One region of the Sphingomonas sp. P3_C6 genome, then DNA from elsewhere that is predicted to be linked to it. Evidence: riboswitches for the same ligand, from Rfam matches in the RefSeq annotation. Region 1 holds a riboswitch; the other holds the start of a gene.

Region 1 (7,417 bases):
GCGACGTGCGTGCCTCGCTCCGGCTTGACGGCACCTTTGCCCGGCCGCTGGTCGATTACAAGATCAGCGCAGCGGCGATCGGCTTCGACAAGACCGTTGTTCAGGGCCTGTATGCCGAGGGCCGCAGCCGCGTGGATGCCGACCGCATCATCGTGCCGGTCTCGGGGCGGATCGCACGCGTAACCGGGCTGAATGCGGCCGCCGGCGGGCTGTTGACCAACGTGACGGTCAATGGCGAGTTCGCGATGTCCGGCGACACCATCCTGTCGGACAATCTGCGCATCCGATCGCCCCAGATCGACGCCACCGCGATCATCGTCGCCGACCTGTCCACCGGCATCTACCGCGCCGGGCTGAAGGGCCGGGTCAATGATTATCGCATTGAGGGCGTCGGCATCGTCAACCTGACGACCGACATGAAGATCGTGACGGTGCCGTCGGGCGGGTTCGGCCTGCAAGGCCGGTTCGGTCTCACGACGGTGAAGATCGACAATTCGGGCGTGGCCGATTTCCTCGGCGGGCGCGCCGCGATCGCCGGCACGATCAGCTTTGACCCCAAGGGCGTGTTCCGCGTCCAGAATCTGCGGGTCGGTGCGCCGAAGTTCAGCCTGACCGGCGGCCAGGGCAGCTATCTGCCGGACGGGCGTATCGCCTTCACCGCGCAGGGCCGTTCCACGCAATATGGCCCGCTCTCGCTTGCGGTGTCGGGCACGGCCGAACGACCGCTGATCCGGTTGCGCGCGAGCCGCCCGAATGTGGGCGTCCAGCTCAGCGATGTCGAAGCGGTGATCCGCGGGACCGGCACCGGCTATGCGGTCGTCGCGACCGGCGGATCGCCCTACGGGCCGTTCAATGCCGATGTGCTGATCCGCACCGGCAGGGGACCGCTGACCATCGACATCAACCGCGCGCGCTTCGCCGGGGTCGATTTCGCCGGCACTATCCGCCAGGCACCGACCGGACCGTTCGTCGGCAAGCTGACCGCGAACGGGTCGGGTATCACCGGCACGGTCGACCTGTCGGCGGTCGGTGCGATCCAGCGCGCCCAGGTGTCGGCCCGCGCCAATGGCGCGCATATCCCCGGCCAGGCCAAGCTGGTGATCGAGCGTGCAATCGTCGAGGCGACGATCACCCTTTACGCCAAGGCGCCCGAGATTCTCGCCGATGTGCAACTCGCCGGGGTGCGCCAGGGCGAGTTCTTCCTTCAGGCGGCCCGCGCGAAGGTGAACTATCAGGGCGGCCGCGGTACCGCCCAGCTCGTCGCCAACGGCCAGAGCGGCGCGAGCTTCCGCATCGCCGCCAATGCCCAGCTCTCGCCCGACCTGTACCGGGTCGCCGCGCAGGGCCAGGTCGGCACCGTCACCTTCCGTCTCGCCCAGCCGGCAGTGATCCGCAGCGAGCGGGGCACTTATGTGCTGGCGCCGGTCGCGGTCGTCGTGCCGCAGGGCCAGGTCCGCATCGCTGGACGCTATGGCAAGACGCTCGAGCTGCAATCGCGCTTCGACAATTTCGACCTCGCGATTCTCAACACCTTTGCCGCCGGCGCCGGCATCGGCGGCCGCGCGACCGGCAGCCTCGATTATGTCCAGGCCGGGTCCGGCATCCCACGCGCCGACCTCCGCCTCGATATCAAGAGCTTCACCCGGTCAGGTGCGGCAGTTGTATCGACCCCGGTCGATATCTCGGCACTCGGCACGCTACGTCCCGAAGGCGGCACACTGGCCGCCCTGATCAAGCGCGGCGGCAACGCAATCGGACGGGCGCAGGTGCGGCTGCAGCCGGTCGGCGATGGCGACTGGACGACGGCGCTGATGAACGCGCCGCTCGGCGGCGGCGTCCGCTACAACGGCCCGGCCGATGTGCTGTGGAGCCTGGCCGGCATGGCGAACCAGTCGCTGACCGGCCAGATCGGTATCGCCGCGGATTTCTCGGGCCGCATCTCCAGCCCGCAACTCACCGGCGTCATCCGCGCCAATGCGCTCGCCTATGACAACGAGACCTATGGCACGCGGATCAACGCGATCAAGCTGACCGGACGCTTCACCAACGATCGGTTAGAGATCGCCGAATTCACCGGGCGTGCCGGCAAGGGCACCGTTTCAGCGAGAGGCAGTGTCGGGTTCGGATCGGACGCGGGCTTCCCGATCGATATCCGCGCGACCCTGGCCAACGCACAGCTCGCGCGCAGCGATGCGCTCGGCGCGACCGTCTCCGGCGAGATCGCCGTCACCAACAGCAAGGCCAATGGAGGCCTTGTCTCGGGCACGTTGAACCTTCCCGAGGTCCGCTATGAGATCATCCGCCAGGGTGCCGCCGAAGTGGCGGAGCTTCAGGGTGTGCGCCGCAAGGGCACCAGCCGTGCCCAGGCGGCGAAGGATGCTGCGGAGGCGGCGGCCGGCGTACCGAGCCTGTTCAAGCTCGACCTGCGTATCCGCGCGGACAACCGCCTGTTCGTAACCGGCATGGGCCTGGAGAGCGAATGGCGCGCCGACCTGCGGATCGGCGGCACCTCAGCCACGCCTGAGGTGGTCGGGGACGTCGATCTGGTCCGCGGCACCTACAGCTTTGCCGGCAAGCGTTTCGATCTCGACCAGGACAGCGTGATCCGCTTCGAGGGCGGCCCGGTGACCAACCCGTCGCTGTCGATGAAGGCGACCGCCACCCTGTCGGGCACCGCGATCACCATCAACATCGCCGGCCGGGCGCAGAACCCGCAGATCAGCTTCAGCTCCTCGCCGAATCTGCCGCAGGACGAACTGCTGTCGCGCATCCTGTTCGGCAATTCGATCACCGAGCTGTCGCCGATGCAGGCGATCCAGCTCGCGTCAGCGCTCAACTCGCTGCGCGGATCGGGCGGCGGGCTGAACCCGCTCGGCAAGCTGCGCTCGGCCTCGGGCATCGACCGACTGCGTGTCCTCGGCGCCGACGAGGCGACCGGTCGTGGCACCTCGGTCGCCGCGGGCAAGTACATCTCCAACGACATCTATGTGGAAATCGTCACCGACACGCGCGGCTTCACCGCCACCCAGCTCGAGATCGCGCTGTCCAAGGCGCTGAGCATCCTGAGCCAGACGGGCGGATCGAACGGGACTGCGATCAACCTGCGCTATTCGAAGGATTATTGACGGGCCGGCCGGCCCGTCAGCATTCGACCACGTTGACCGCGAGACCGCCCAGGCTGGTCTCCTTGTATTTGGAGCGCATGTCCTCGCCGGTCTGGCGCATCGTCTCGATCGCCTGATCCAGACTGACGATGTGCGTGCCGTCGCCGTCGAGCGCGAGATAGGCGGCGTTGATCGCCTTCACCGCGCCCATCGCGTTGCGCTCGATACAGGGCACCTGGACGAGACCGCCGATCGGATCGCAGGTGAGCCCGAGATTATGCTCGATACCGATCTCTGCGGCATTCTCGATCTGGGCATTGCTAGCGCCGAGCACCGCCGCCAGGCCGGCCGCGGCCATCGAGCAGGCGACGCCGACCTCACCCTGGCACCCCATCTCGGCCGCCGAGATGGAGGCGCGTGTCTTGTAGAGCATGCCGATCGCGGCCGCGGTGGAGAGGAAGATCCGGATTCCCTCGCGCGTCGCCGGTCCTTCGAAGGTCTCGTAATAGCGGATCACCGCGGGGATGATGCCGGCGGCACCATTGGTCGGGGCCGTCACCACCCGGCCGCCCGCCGCATTCTCCTCGTTCACCGCAAGCGCCCATAGGCTGACCCACTGGATCGTGTGCGATGGCGCGCCGCGTTCGGAGCGCGAGATCAGCGCCTCGTGCAGGCCCTTGGCGCGGCGGCGGACATTCAGGCCACCGGGCAATATGCCGTCCTTGACCATGCCGCGATCGATACACGCACGCATCGCATCGGCGACGCCGTCGAGCAGCGCATCGGTCTCGGCGGGGGTACGCCAGGCAGTGTCGTTGCGGCGCACCAGCTCGCTGATCGAGATGCGCTCGAGCGCCGCCGCCGCCAGCAGTTCTTCGCCAGAGGTGAAGGGATGGCGCACCGCGACATTGCCAAGCTCCGGCCGCTCGCCACCGCGCCGTATCGTGCCGCCGCCGATCGAGTAGTAACGCAGCGTCTGCACCGTGCCGTCGGGGAACCAGGCCGTCAGATCGAGCGCGTTGGGATGTTCCGGCTCGAAGCGCTGGGGATGAAAATCGATGCCGCCTTTACCGTCCAGCTCGACCGGATAACCGCCCTCGCCCGCCCCGCGCCCCAGCGGCAGGGCATCGTCGGCGCGGAAATCCGCGACCAGCGCCGCTGCGGCTTCGGGATCGACTGTCTCGGGTTCCCAGCCCGCCAGCCCGAGCAGGATTGCGATGTCGGTGCCGTGCCCGATGCCGGTCAGGGCCAGCGAACCGTACAGGCTGCAACCGACCTTCGTCGCGCGATCCGGCAAGGCGAGGATGGTTCGCGCGAAATCCGCCGCGGCGCGCATCGGCCCGACCGTGTGCGAGCTCGACGGGCCGATGCCGATGGTGAACATCTCGGCGATGCTGATCGGACGATGGCGCGGATTTGGGGGAGTCGGTGTCACGGTCACAAAGGGCATGCTCCAGTCGGGCGCTGCGAGCGCCGTTGCATGCCCCCTCTGTCCCTTGCGCCTGAGATCGTTATCCCGTCGGCGGGTGCCGTGGCACCACTCTCCAGAGTGTCTGTGTCGCGCGGTCCTTTTGCCTGAGAGTTTCCGGGGCGGTTGCTCCTTCGGCGCCAGCCTAAGCCGATCTCTCCCGTGCGACGGCCGATAGGTGAGCGAGCACCGGCGGTAAGTCAATCGGCTCCCGATCAGGATGCCCAGGCGGCGCGAGATTCCGGTACGGGAGCTTTTCGTTCGTCGACCAGGGACTGGATGAGGTCGCGGTCGTCCGGCGTGGCCGGGTTATAGACGATCAGGCTCAGGTCCGGCCGGCCATCCACCGCAAAGGCGGAATATTCCAGGGCAATCAGGCCGACCTCTGGATGGCGGAGATGCTTCGTCCCGTCGCCATGCGTCTGCACGTCATTGTCCCGCCACATCGCCGCGAATTCGGGGCTCTCCCGGCAGAGTTCGTCGACCAGCGGTGCGACTTCGGCATCGGCACCCGCGCGGGCAGCATCAATCCGGAAAGAGTTCACGACGAAACGGGCCACCGATTCCCATTCGGGCTGCGCCGCGCGAACGCGATCGTCGCGGAAGAGCAGGCGCAGGATATTGCGCTGATCGGGCGGGAGCGTGCCGTAGTTGGTGAGGACGACCTCCGCCGCACGGTTCCAGGCGACGACATCCCAGGTCGCGGTCCGCACGATGGCCGGACTGCAGGTCAGCACGTCGAGCAACCGCTGCAGCCGCGGCGTAATCGAGTCGCTGCCGCGATACTGGGCGGCGGGCGGGCGGCCGAGTCCGAGCAGGAACAGATGCTCGCGCTCGACCTCGGTCAGGGTCAATGCCGTTGCGATCCGGTCGAGCACCTCGGCCGAGGGTTTCCCCCCGCGCCCCTGTTCGAGCCAAGTGTACCAGGTCGGGCTGATATTGGCGCGCTGTGCGACTTCCTCCCGGCGCAACCCGGCGGTTCGCCGCCGCCCGGCGAAACCGAATGAAGCCGGATCGAGCTTCGTGCGCCGGTTTCTGAGATAGGTGCCAAGTATGTTGTTGTCGTCGGTCATCGCGCATCCTGTTGATGATTATACCAGGATAATGTCCCTACTTTACCTGCATACCTCGCACGCCGACAAGAGCCGTATCGAGATACTGGAGTTGAACAGATGCGTGTATTCGTAACGGGCGCCACCGGTTGGGTCGGCTCGGCCGTCGTCGAGCAATTGGTCGGGGCCGGCCATCAGGTCACCGGCCTCGTCCGCTCTCCGGAGAAAGCTGCTGCGCTCGCCGCGGCCGGTGCCGACATCGTGGCCGGTACGCTCGATGACCTCGATATGTTGCGCGACGCCGCCTCGGCAGCGGATGCCGTAATCCATACCGCTTTCAATCACGACTTTTCCCGATTCGCCGAGAATGCGCGGCAAGATCAGCGGGCCATCGAGACGCTGGGCGACGAGCTGGCTGGCTCCGGGCGCCCCCTGCTCGTCACGTCGGGCGTCGCATTGCTCGCGCCGGGCCGGGTCGCGACCGAGGCGGACACGCCCCCGTCCGATCCGTTCTACCCGCGCAGATCGGAAGCGGCGGCGATAGCACTGGCGGCACGCGGCGTCCGCGCTGCCTCCGTCCGGCTCGCGCCCTCGGTCCATGGCGTCGGCGACCATGGCTTCATCCCGATCCTGGTAGCCCTGGCGCGCGAGACGGGTGTATCCGCCTATATCGGCGATGGTCTCAATCGCTGGCCGGGCGTGCATCGGCTCGATGCGGCACGCCTCTACCGTCTTGCACTCGAACAGGGCGCCACTGAACCCACCTACCACGCGATCGCCGACGAAGGGGTTGCCTTCAAGGACATCGCCGGGGTGATCGGCCGTAGGCTCGGCGTCCCGGTCGAATCCCGTGGCCGTGACCATTTCGGCTGGTTCGCGGATTTTGCGGGTGCCGACATGCCGGCATCGAGCGAGCGCACGCGGTCTCTCCTTGGCTGGGAACCGACCGGCCCGGACCTGCTGAGCGATATCGACCAGCCGGACTATTATGCCGCCTGATCAGGCAAGGTCAGCCTGAACGCCTGACAGGCAGCGACGAATTCCGGGAGCGCCTCGCACCGTGCGGCGTGCTCATCGAGCGCGACCCAGCCGTCCATGACGAACTGGTCCGACAGCGCTTCGCTGACGAAGCGGTGCATCGTGCCGAGCAGGACGTCGGCATGGCTCATCGTGTCACCGAGCAGCCAGACCGTCTTTGCGGCGGCTCGCTCGCGCTCGAGCAGGTCGAGCGTGTCGATCACCTGCGCACGGCAGCGCTCGACCCACATCTTGTGCCCATCCCGAAACGCGCGCTCATAGACCAGGCTGACAGCCTTCTCGGCCACGCCGGCGGCGAAGGCGCAGGTCCGGAGCATTGCGCGACGATCATCACCGCGCCGGGTGAGGAAGGCGCGATCGGGACCGACCATCTCGTCCAGCGCATCGACGATCGCGCTGCTGTCGGTCAGGGCGATGCCGGCGTCATAGACCAGGGTCGGCACGCGGCGCAGCGGATTGTAGCGTGCGATCTCCTCGACATCGCCAAACGCCGAGAGCGGCGCATGGCGATAGGGCAGATCGTAGAGTTTCATCGTCACCGCGACGCGGCGGACGAAGGGCGAATCATATTGTCCGATCAGCAGCATGATCCGCCCTACCCTTCTTCCTACCAGACCTTCACGCGCGCATTTGGTTCCAGATACAGCTTTTGGCCCGGCTGCACGTCGAACGCCTTGTACCATGCATCGAGGTTGCGCACCGTCTTCGCGCGGAAGGCGCCGGGCGAATGGCCGTCGGTCGCAACCTGCTGCCGC
Region 2 (7,417 bases), on a different contig from region 1:
GTTCGAACAACGGTCGCCACGTATCGACGCCCATCGAATTCGGGCGGGTAAGCGTGAAATCGGCCAGCGCCTCGTGCATCCGTCCCATCGCCGAGCCGGTCGCGAAGGCCTGCGTTCTGGTGGGATGCGATAACGAAACGCCCGTCAGGAACTCGATCAGGCAGGCGGGGCGGCCCTCGATCTCATGGATCACGGTGCCGTCGCGGTCCGGCAGAGCGCGGGGAACCGGCAGCTCATGCTTGCCGAGATGATCGATCATGGCGAAGAAGAAGGGAAGATCGTCGAGATCGACGCGCTTCTCGTAGAGCGTCAGGATGAAGCGGCCCTTCGTCGTATCGACGAGGTAATTGCTGTTCTCGACGCCCTCGGCGATGCCCTTGGCCGATACGAGCTCGCCATGGTCGAAGCGCGCGAGGAAGGCGCTCAGCGCCTCCGCCGAAACCTGAGTATAGACGGCCATGAGGTCAGGCCGCGACTTCGAGGCCGCGGGGCAGCTTGAAGGAGATGGTCTCGCGGGTCGTCTCGACCTCATATTCGCTGACCTCGAAACGCTCGGACAGTCGCGTGACGAGTTCGCGCACCAATATCTCGGGCGCGGAGGCACCAGCGGTGATGCCGAGCGTCCGAACCCCGTCCAGAAAATCGAAATTCAGGTCGCTCGCGCGCTGCACCAGCTGGGCGCGGGTGCCCTCGCGCTCGGCGACTTCGACCAGCCGGACCGAGTTCGAGGAGTTGGGCGCGCCGATCACCAGCATCGCATCGCAGGCGTTGGCGATCTTCTTGACGGCGGCCTGACGGTTGGAGGTTGCGTAGCAGATATCCTCGCCGCGCGGCGCCTGGATCGCCGGGAAGCGTTGCTGAAGCGCCTCCACGATGGCGGCGGTATCATCGACAGACAGGGTCGTCTGGGTCAGGAAGGCCAGATTGTCCGGATCGACCGGCTGCATGGCCTCCACGTCGGCGACGGTCTCGACCAGCGACATGGATCCTTCCGGAACCTGGCCGAAGGTGCCGATCACTTCGGGATGCCCTTCATGGCCGATAAAGACGATGTGGCGGCCGGCCGCTACCAGGCGTTCGGCCTGGCGATGGACCTTGGAGACGAGCGGGCAGGTCGCATCGAGATAGGAAAGGCCGCGCTGCGCTGCCTTGGCCGGCACCGCCTTGGGCACGCCATGGGCGGAAAATACCACCGGCACGCCGTCCGGCACCTCTTCCAGTTCCTCGACGAAGATCGCGCCCTTTTCACGCAGGGCGTCCACGACATATTTGTTGTGGACGATCTCGTGCCGGACATAGACCGGGGCGCCATATTTCTCGATCGCCAGCTCGACGATCTGGATCGCACGGTCGACACCCGCACAGAAGCCGCGGGGAGCGGCAATGAGCAGTTCGAGCGGCGGCTTCTTGGGATCGGTCATTGGGGAGCGCTCTACGCGATTGCTTGCGTGCGCGAAAGCCGGTTCCTATGGTGCCCGCCGTTCCGGGGCCGGTGCGCGCGAGCGCGAGGCCCCTTCCTATGTGATAAGGTGCGTGTGCCCGTGACAGCCCGGAAATTTGCCGTTCCCGCCATATTGATGCTGCTGGCAGGCGGCTGCTCCACCACCGGCGACATCGACGAGACGGGCGGCATCACGGCTATCCGTTCCGCTTGCCCCAATGTCGGCGTTCCTGCCGCGACCGGCGACATCACGCTGTTCGATCCTCCCGCGAGCACCGCCGCGACGGCGATCGACGTCGCCGCGGTGATGACCAATGTCAGATCCACCTGTGCCGATGCGACCGACGACATCATCACCACCGTCACCTTCGACATCCAGGCGCGCCGTACCCGCACCGATTCGGCGCGGGACGTGAACCTGCCTTATTTCATCACCGTCGTGCGTGGCGGCACCGCCGTGATCGCCAAGCGCGTCGGCCATGTCTCGGTGCATTTCAACGCAGGGCAGGATCGCGCCACCACGAGCGGTCAGGCGACCACCACCATTGCCCGCGCCGCCGCCACGCTGTCCGACGATGTCCGCAAGAAGCTGACCGAGAAGCGCAAGGCGGGCGGCACCGACGCTGCCGTCGACCCGTTGAGCCGCCCCGAGATTCGCCAGGCGGTGATGCGTGCGACCTTCGAAGCGCTTGTCGGTTTCCAGCTGACCGACGATCAGCTGAAGTATAACGCGACGCGGTGACCGGCGTTCGGGCCTTCGCCCTGCTTGCGGGCAGGGCACGGTATCTCGGGCGTGGTGAAAACAGCGCCATTGCCAAGTCTCCCGTTTCGGGGCCGGTAAAGATCGGATTCCTCGGGCTGGAGGGCGACGAGCAGGTCGACCTGACCGTGCATGGCGGACCGGACAAGGCGCTGCATCACTATCCGAACGACCATTATGCACGGTGGGGCGAGGAAAGGCCGAGCGACCCGGTGCTCGCCGGGCCGGGGGCGTTCGGCGAGAATGTCGCCACCCTGGGGCTGATGGAGGGCCAGGTCTGTATCGGTGATCGTTTTCGCCTCGGCAGCGCACTGGTCGAGATAAGTCAGGGTCGGCAGCCCTGCTGGAAGCAGGGCGAGCGGCTGCACTGGCCGGCGCTTCCGGCGCTGATGGTCAAGGAACGGCGCAGCGGCTGGTATTACCGCGTGATCGAGGAAGGCACGGCCGAACCCGGCGAGACCCTGTCGATGGTCGCGCGCCCCTTGCCCGACTGGACCGTCCGGCGCGTGTTCGGCCTGCTGATCGCGGGCGACCATCGAAGCGATCCCGCGGCGCTTGCCGAGCTTGCCGGCATGGAGTCGCTCTATGTCGGCTGGCGGGACCGTGCCCTCAAATTGATGGGGTGAGGTAAAAGCAGCCAAGCCCGATTGACTCGCCTGCCGCGCCGCGCCACACCGGAAATGTCGATGAGGGGCAACCTTCATGGGCACGCGCGGGAGAGACCCCGGACGCGGGACCTTTGTCAAAGCAACAGCTTGGCATTGAATCCCCGATCCAGGGCGCCGAAGGAGCAACCGCCCCGGAATCTCTCAGGCACACCGGACCGCGCGGGCTATCGACACTCTGGAAAGCGGCTGGAGCGACGTTCGCGCGGCCCACCGAAGGGGTAAGCCGGCCTGCATCAGCGGGCGGTCAAAGCTCTCAGGTTCCCGTGACAGAGGGGGCGGCGAAACTCGGCGTATCCTGCGCTGCGTAACGCCGTGACACCTTGCGACGGAGACCGGCATTGAGCGACACCGAAGGCCCCGAAATCGAAATCCAGACCCTGCCGCTCGATGCGTGGCACCGTGCGCGTGGCGGCCGGATGGTCGAGTTCGCCGGCTATCACATGCCGGTACAATATGAAGGCATCATGGCCGAGCATCTGTGGACCCGCGAGTCCGCCGGCTTGTTCGATGTCAGCCATATGGGCCAGCTGCTCTTCACCGGCGAAGGCGCCGACGCCGCGCTCGAGGCGCTGCTGCCGGGCGACATCAAGGGGCTCGGCACCGCGAAGATGCGCTATTCGCTGCTGCTGGCGGAGAATGGCGGCATCCTCGACGATCTGATGGTCACGCGCCGTGAGGACGGCATCTACATGGTCGTGAACGGCGCGACCAAATATGACGATATCTCTTACTTTCTCGATCATCTGCCCGACGACATCACGATCAACATCATGGACGAGCAGGCATTGCTCGCGCTCCAGGGCCCCAAGGCGGTCGACGTGCTGTCGCGGCTGGTGCCGGGCGTCGAGGCCCTGGTGTTCATGACCGCCGGCGGGTTCGAATGGAACGGTACGCCTCTGTGGATCAGCCGGTCGGGTTATACCGGTGAGGACGGGTTCGAAATCTCGGTGCCGGGCGAGATCGCCGAGGCGCTTGCCGAGGCGCTGACGGGCGAAGCAGAGGTCAGGCCGATCGGACTGGGCGCGCGCGATTCGCTGCGGCTCGAGGCGGGTCTGCCGCTCTACGGCCATGATCTCGATCCCGAGACGACGCCGGTGATGGCCGACCTCGGTTTCGCCTTGTCCAAGCGTCGCCGCGAAGAAGGCAATTTCATGGGTGCCGAACGCATCCTGCTCGAGCGAGAGCAGGGCCCGGTCGTAAAGCGCGTCGGGCTTGTCGTCGAAGGCCGCCAGCCGGTGCGCGAGGGTGCGGCGGTGGTCGATGCCGACGGCTCGGATGTCGGCAGGGTCACCAGTGGTGGCTTTGCCCCGAGCTTCGGTGCGCCGATCGCCATGGCTTATGTGCCGGTCGCGATGTCAGCCATCGGCACCGTCATCCAGCTTTCGCAGCGCGGCAAGGTTCATCAGGCGACCGTCGCCGCAATGCCGTTAATTCCCCACCGCTACGTCCGTACAGGAGGCAAGTGAGCCATGAGCCGTTATTTCACCGAAGATCATGAATGGGTCGATGTCGACGGCGACGTCGGGACGGTCGGCATCAGCGAATATGCGCAGAGCCAACTCGGCGACATCGTGTTCGTCGATGTGCCTGCAGAGGGCAAGGAACTTGCAAAGGGCGACGATGCCGCCGTGGTCGAATCGGTCAAGGCAGCGTCCGACGTCTATTCGCCGGTCTCGGGCACCGTGATCGAAGGTAACCCGGCGCTCGGCGACAATCCGGGCCTCGTCAACGAAGATCCCGAGGCCGAGGGCTGGTTCTTCAAGCTGACCCTCAGCGATCTGGAAGAACTGAAGGGCCTGATGGACGAGGCTGCCTACGCGGCGTTTGTCGCGAAGCTTTGATGTGACTTACTCCCCTCCCGCTTGCGGGAGGAGTTTGGATTGCCATCGGGTCAATCATGCCCCCGGCATGATTGAGAAATGCCTGGGAGGCATTTCGGCCCGACGGGAATCAAAACTGGGGTGGGCTCGCGCTCACCTCCGGCGAACCGCCCGGAATTAGCCGGGCGCCCACCCCCGACCCCTCCCGCAGGCGGGAGGGGGGAGATTGCGTGAATGCGTTACCTGCCTCTTACCAACAACGATCGTCAGGCGATGCTCGCCGTGATCGGCGCCAACTCAATCGACGATCTGTTCGTCGATGTTCCCGCGGTCGCCCAGCTCGACGGCCCAATCCACGGGTTGCCCGGCCATGCGAGCGAACTGGCCGTCGAGCGCCATATGGCGGCGCTGGCGCGCAAGAACCTGGCGGCGGGCGACGCGCCCTTTTTCCTTGGCTGCGGCGCCTATAAGCATCATGTGCCGGCGAGCGTGGATCACCTGATCCAGCGCGGCGAGTATCTGACGGCTTATACGCCGTACCAGCCCGAGATCGCTCAGGGCACGCTGCAGATGCTGTTCGAGTTCCAGACCCAGGTGGCGCGGCTGCTCGGCACCGATGTGGCGAACGCATCGATGTACGACGGCTCGACCGCGTGCTGGGAAGCGATCGGCATGGCGCGCCGGGTGACCAAGCGGGCCAAGGCGATCCTGTCGACCGGGCTCCATCCACATTACGTCTCGGTCGCGAAGACCATGGCGAAGTTCACCGGCGATGTGCTCGAAACGGGCTCGCCGACATTGTCGGCCGAAACCGACATTGCCGACCTGATCGCAGCGATCGACAACGACACCTCCTGCGTCGTCGTCCAGTATCCCGACATTCTGGGCCGTATCGAGGACTTGTCCGAGCTGGCTGCGGCCTGCCACGCCAAGAAGGCGTTGCTGATCGCCGTCGTTACCGAGCCGGTGGCGCTTGGCGCGATCAAGTCGCCGGGCGAGATGGATGCCGACATCGTCGTTGGCGAAGGCCAGTCGATCGGTGTCGGCCTCCAGTTCGGCGGTCCCTATGTCGGGCTGTTCGGGTGCAAGGAGAAATATCTTCGCCAGATGCCGGGCCGGCTCTGCGGCGAGACGCTCGATGCCGATGGGCGTCGCGGCTTCGTGCTGACGCTCTCCACGCGCGAGCAGCATATCCGCCGCGAAAAGGCGACCTCGAACATCTGCACCAATTCCGGGCTGTGTGCGCTGGCTTTCTCGATCCACATGACCCTGCTGGGCGAGGCAGGGCTGCGTGCGCTGGCCGAGACCAACCATGCCGGGGCGGTGGCTGCGGCTGAGCGGCTGGTGCAAGTGCCGGGTGTCGAACTCGTCAACGGCAGCTTCTTCAACGAGTTCACGCTGAAGCTGCCGGTCGAGGCGCGGCCGGTGGTCCGCACGCTCGCCGAACGCGGGATTCTGGCCGGCGTGTCGCTCGGGCGACTCTACCCCGACGAAGCGGGCCTCGCGACCGGACTGGTCGTCGCGGTGACCGAAACCACGACCATGGAGGATGTGGAGACACTTGCCTCCGCGCTCCAGGAGGTGCTGGCATGACGATCAACGCAAGCGGTTGGCGCCCGGAGCGCCCCGAGGCAGGCGTCGCAACCGCCCCGACCTTCACCGGTAACAAGGCGCTGATGCTGGAAGAGGCGCTGATCTTCGAGATCGGCTCGACCGAGACGAGCGGCGTCGAAGTAGCTGCGCCGGCCCAGGTCGCCTCGCGCCTCGGCAGCCTGGGCCGGTCCAAGCCGATCGGGCTTCCGGGCCTGTCCGAGCCTGAAGCGGTGCGCCACTATACGCGCCTGTCGCGGCAGAATTATGCGATCGACCTCGGCCTGTTTCCGCTTGGCTCGTGCACGATGAAGCATAATCCGCGCCTCAACGAGAAGATGGCGCGGTTGCCGGGTTTCGCCGACATCCATCCGCTTGCGCCGGTCGATACGGTGCAGGGCGCGCTCGAGGTGATCCATCAGCTCGCGCACTGGTTGGTGACGCTGACCGGCATGCACTCGGTCGCGATGAGCCCCAAGGCCGGCGCGCACGGCGAATTGTGCGGTATCCTGGCGATCCGCGCCGCACTGGAAGCGCGCGGCGAGGGGCATCGCAAGGTGATCCTGGTGCCGGAGAGTGCGCACGGCACCAACCCGGCAACGGCGGCGTTTGCCGGCTATTCGGTCGAGGATATCCCCGCGACGAGTGAAGGCCGGGTCGACCTGGCGGCGCTGACCGCGCGGCTCGGGCCCGACGTTGCCGGCGTGATGATCACCAACCCCAATACCTGCGGGCTGTTCGAGCGCGACATGCGCAAGATCTCCGACGCCGTGCATGAAGCGGGCGGGCTGGTCTATTGTGACGGCGCGAACTTCAATGCGATCGTCGGGCGCGTCCGCCCGGGTGATCTCGGCATCGACGCGATGCACATCAACCTGCACAAGACCTTCTCCACCCCGCATGGCGGCGGCGGACCGGGCTCGGGGCCGGTGGTGTTCTCGGAGGCGCTGGCCCCCTATGCGCCGCTGCCCTTCGTCGAGCAGACGGCGGACGGCTTCCGCCTGGTCGAGGAAGAGACGGCCGAGAAACATCATGCCGGCAGCTTCGGCCGCATGGTCGCCTTCCAGGGCCAGATGGGCATGTTCACCCGGGCACTGACCTATATCCTCAGCCATGGTGCCGACGGTCTGCGCCAGGT

What was found. A riboswitch is a leader RNA that binds a small molecule or an ion and turns the genes downstream of it on or off. The one in region 1 is predicted to bind glycine.
Region 2: another riboswitch for glycine. It lies ahead of gcvT (glycine cleavage system aminomethyltransferase GcvT); the one in region 1 lies ahead of AC1DT7_RS17105 (L-serine ammonia-lyase).

What each region holds. Positions count from the first base shown of each region.
Region 1 is NZ_JBFUHB010000019.1:76,105-83,521, forward strand. It holds gene AC1DT7_RS17100 (translocation/assembly module TamB domain-containing protein) at 1-3,125, shown strand, start outside; gene AC1DT7_RS17105 (L-serine ammonia-lyase) at 3,142-4,554, opposite strand; glycine riboswitch at 4,590-4,656, opposite strand; glycine riboswitch at 4,658-4,745, opposite strand; gene AC1DT7_RS17110 (helix-turn-helix transcriptional regulator) at 4,788-5,645, opposite strand; gene AC1DT7_RS17115 (SDR family oxidoreductase) at 5,745-6,623, shown strand; gene AC1DT7_RS17120 (glutathione S-transferase family protein) at 6,611-7,249, opposite strand; gene AC1DT7_RS17125 (M13 family metallopeptidase) at 7,270-7,417, opposite strand, start outside.
Region 2 is NZ_JBFUHB010000004.1:207,548-214,964, forward strand. It holds gene thrB (homoserine kinase) at 1-460, opposite strand, end outside; gene ispH (4-hydroxy-3-methylbut-2-enyl diphosphate reductase) at 465-1,421, opposite strand; gene AC1DT7_RS07345 (hypothetical protein) at 1,578-2,183, shown strand; gene AC1DT7_RS07350 (MOSC domain-containing protein) at 2,180-2,827, shown strand; glycine riboswitch at 2,905-3,037, shown strand; gene gcvT (glycine cleavage system aminomethyltransferase GcvT) at 3,208-4,335, shown strand; gene gcvH (glycine cleavage system protein GcvH) at 4,339-4,710, shown strand; gene gcvPA (aminomethyl-transferring glycine dehydrogenase subunit GcvPA) at 4,924-6,282, shown strand; gene gcvPB (aminomethyl-transferring glycine dehydrogenase subunit GcvPB) at 6,279-7,417, shown strand, end outside.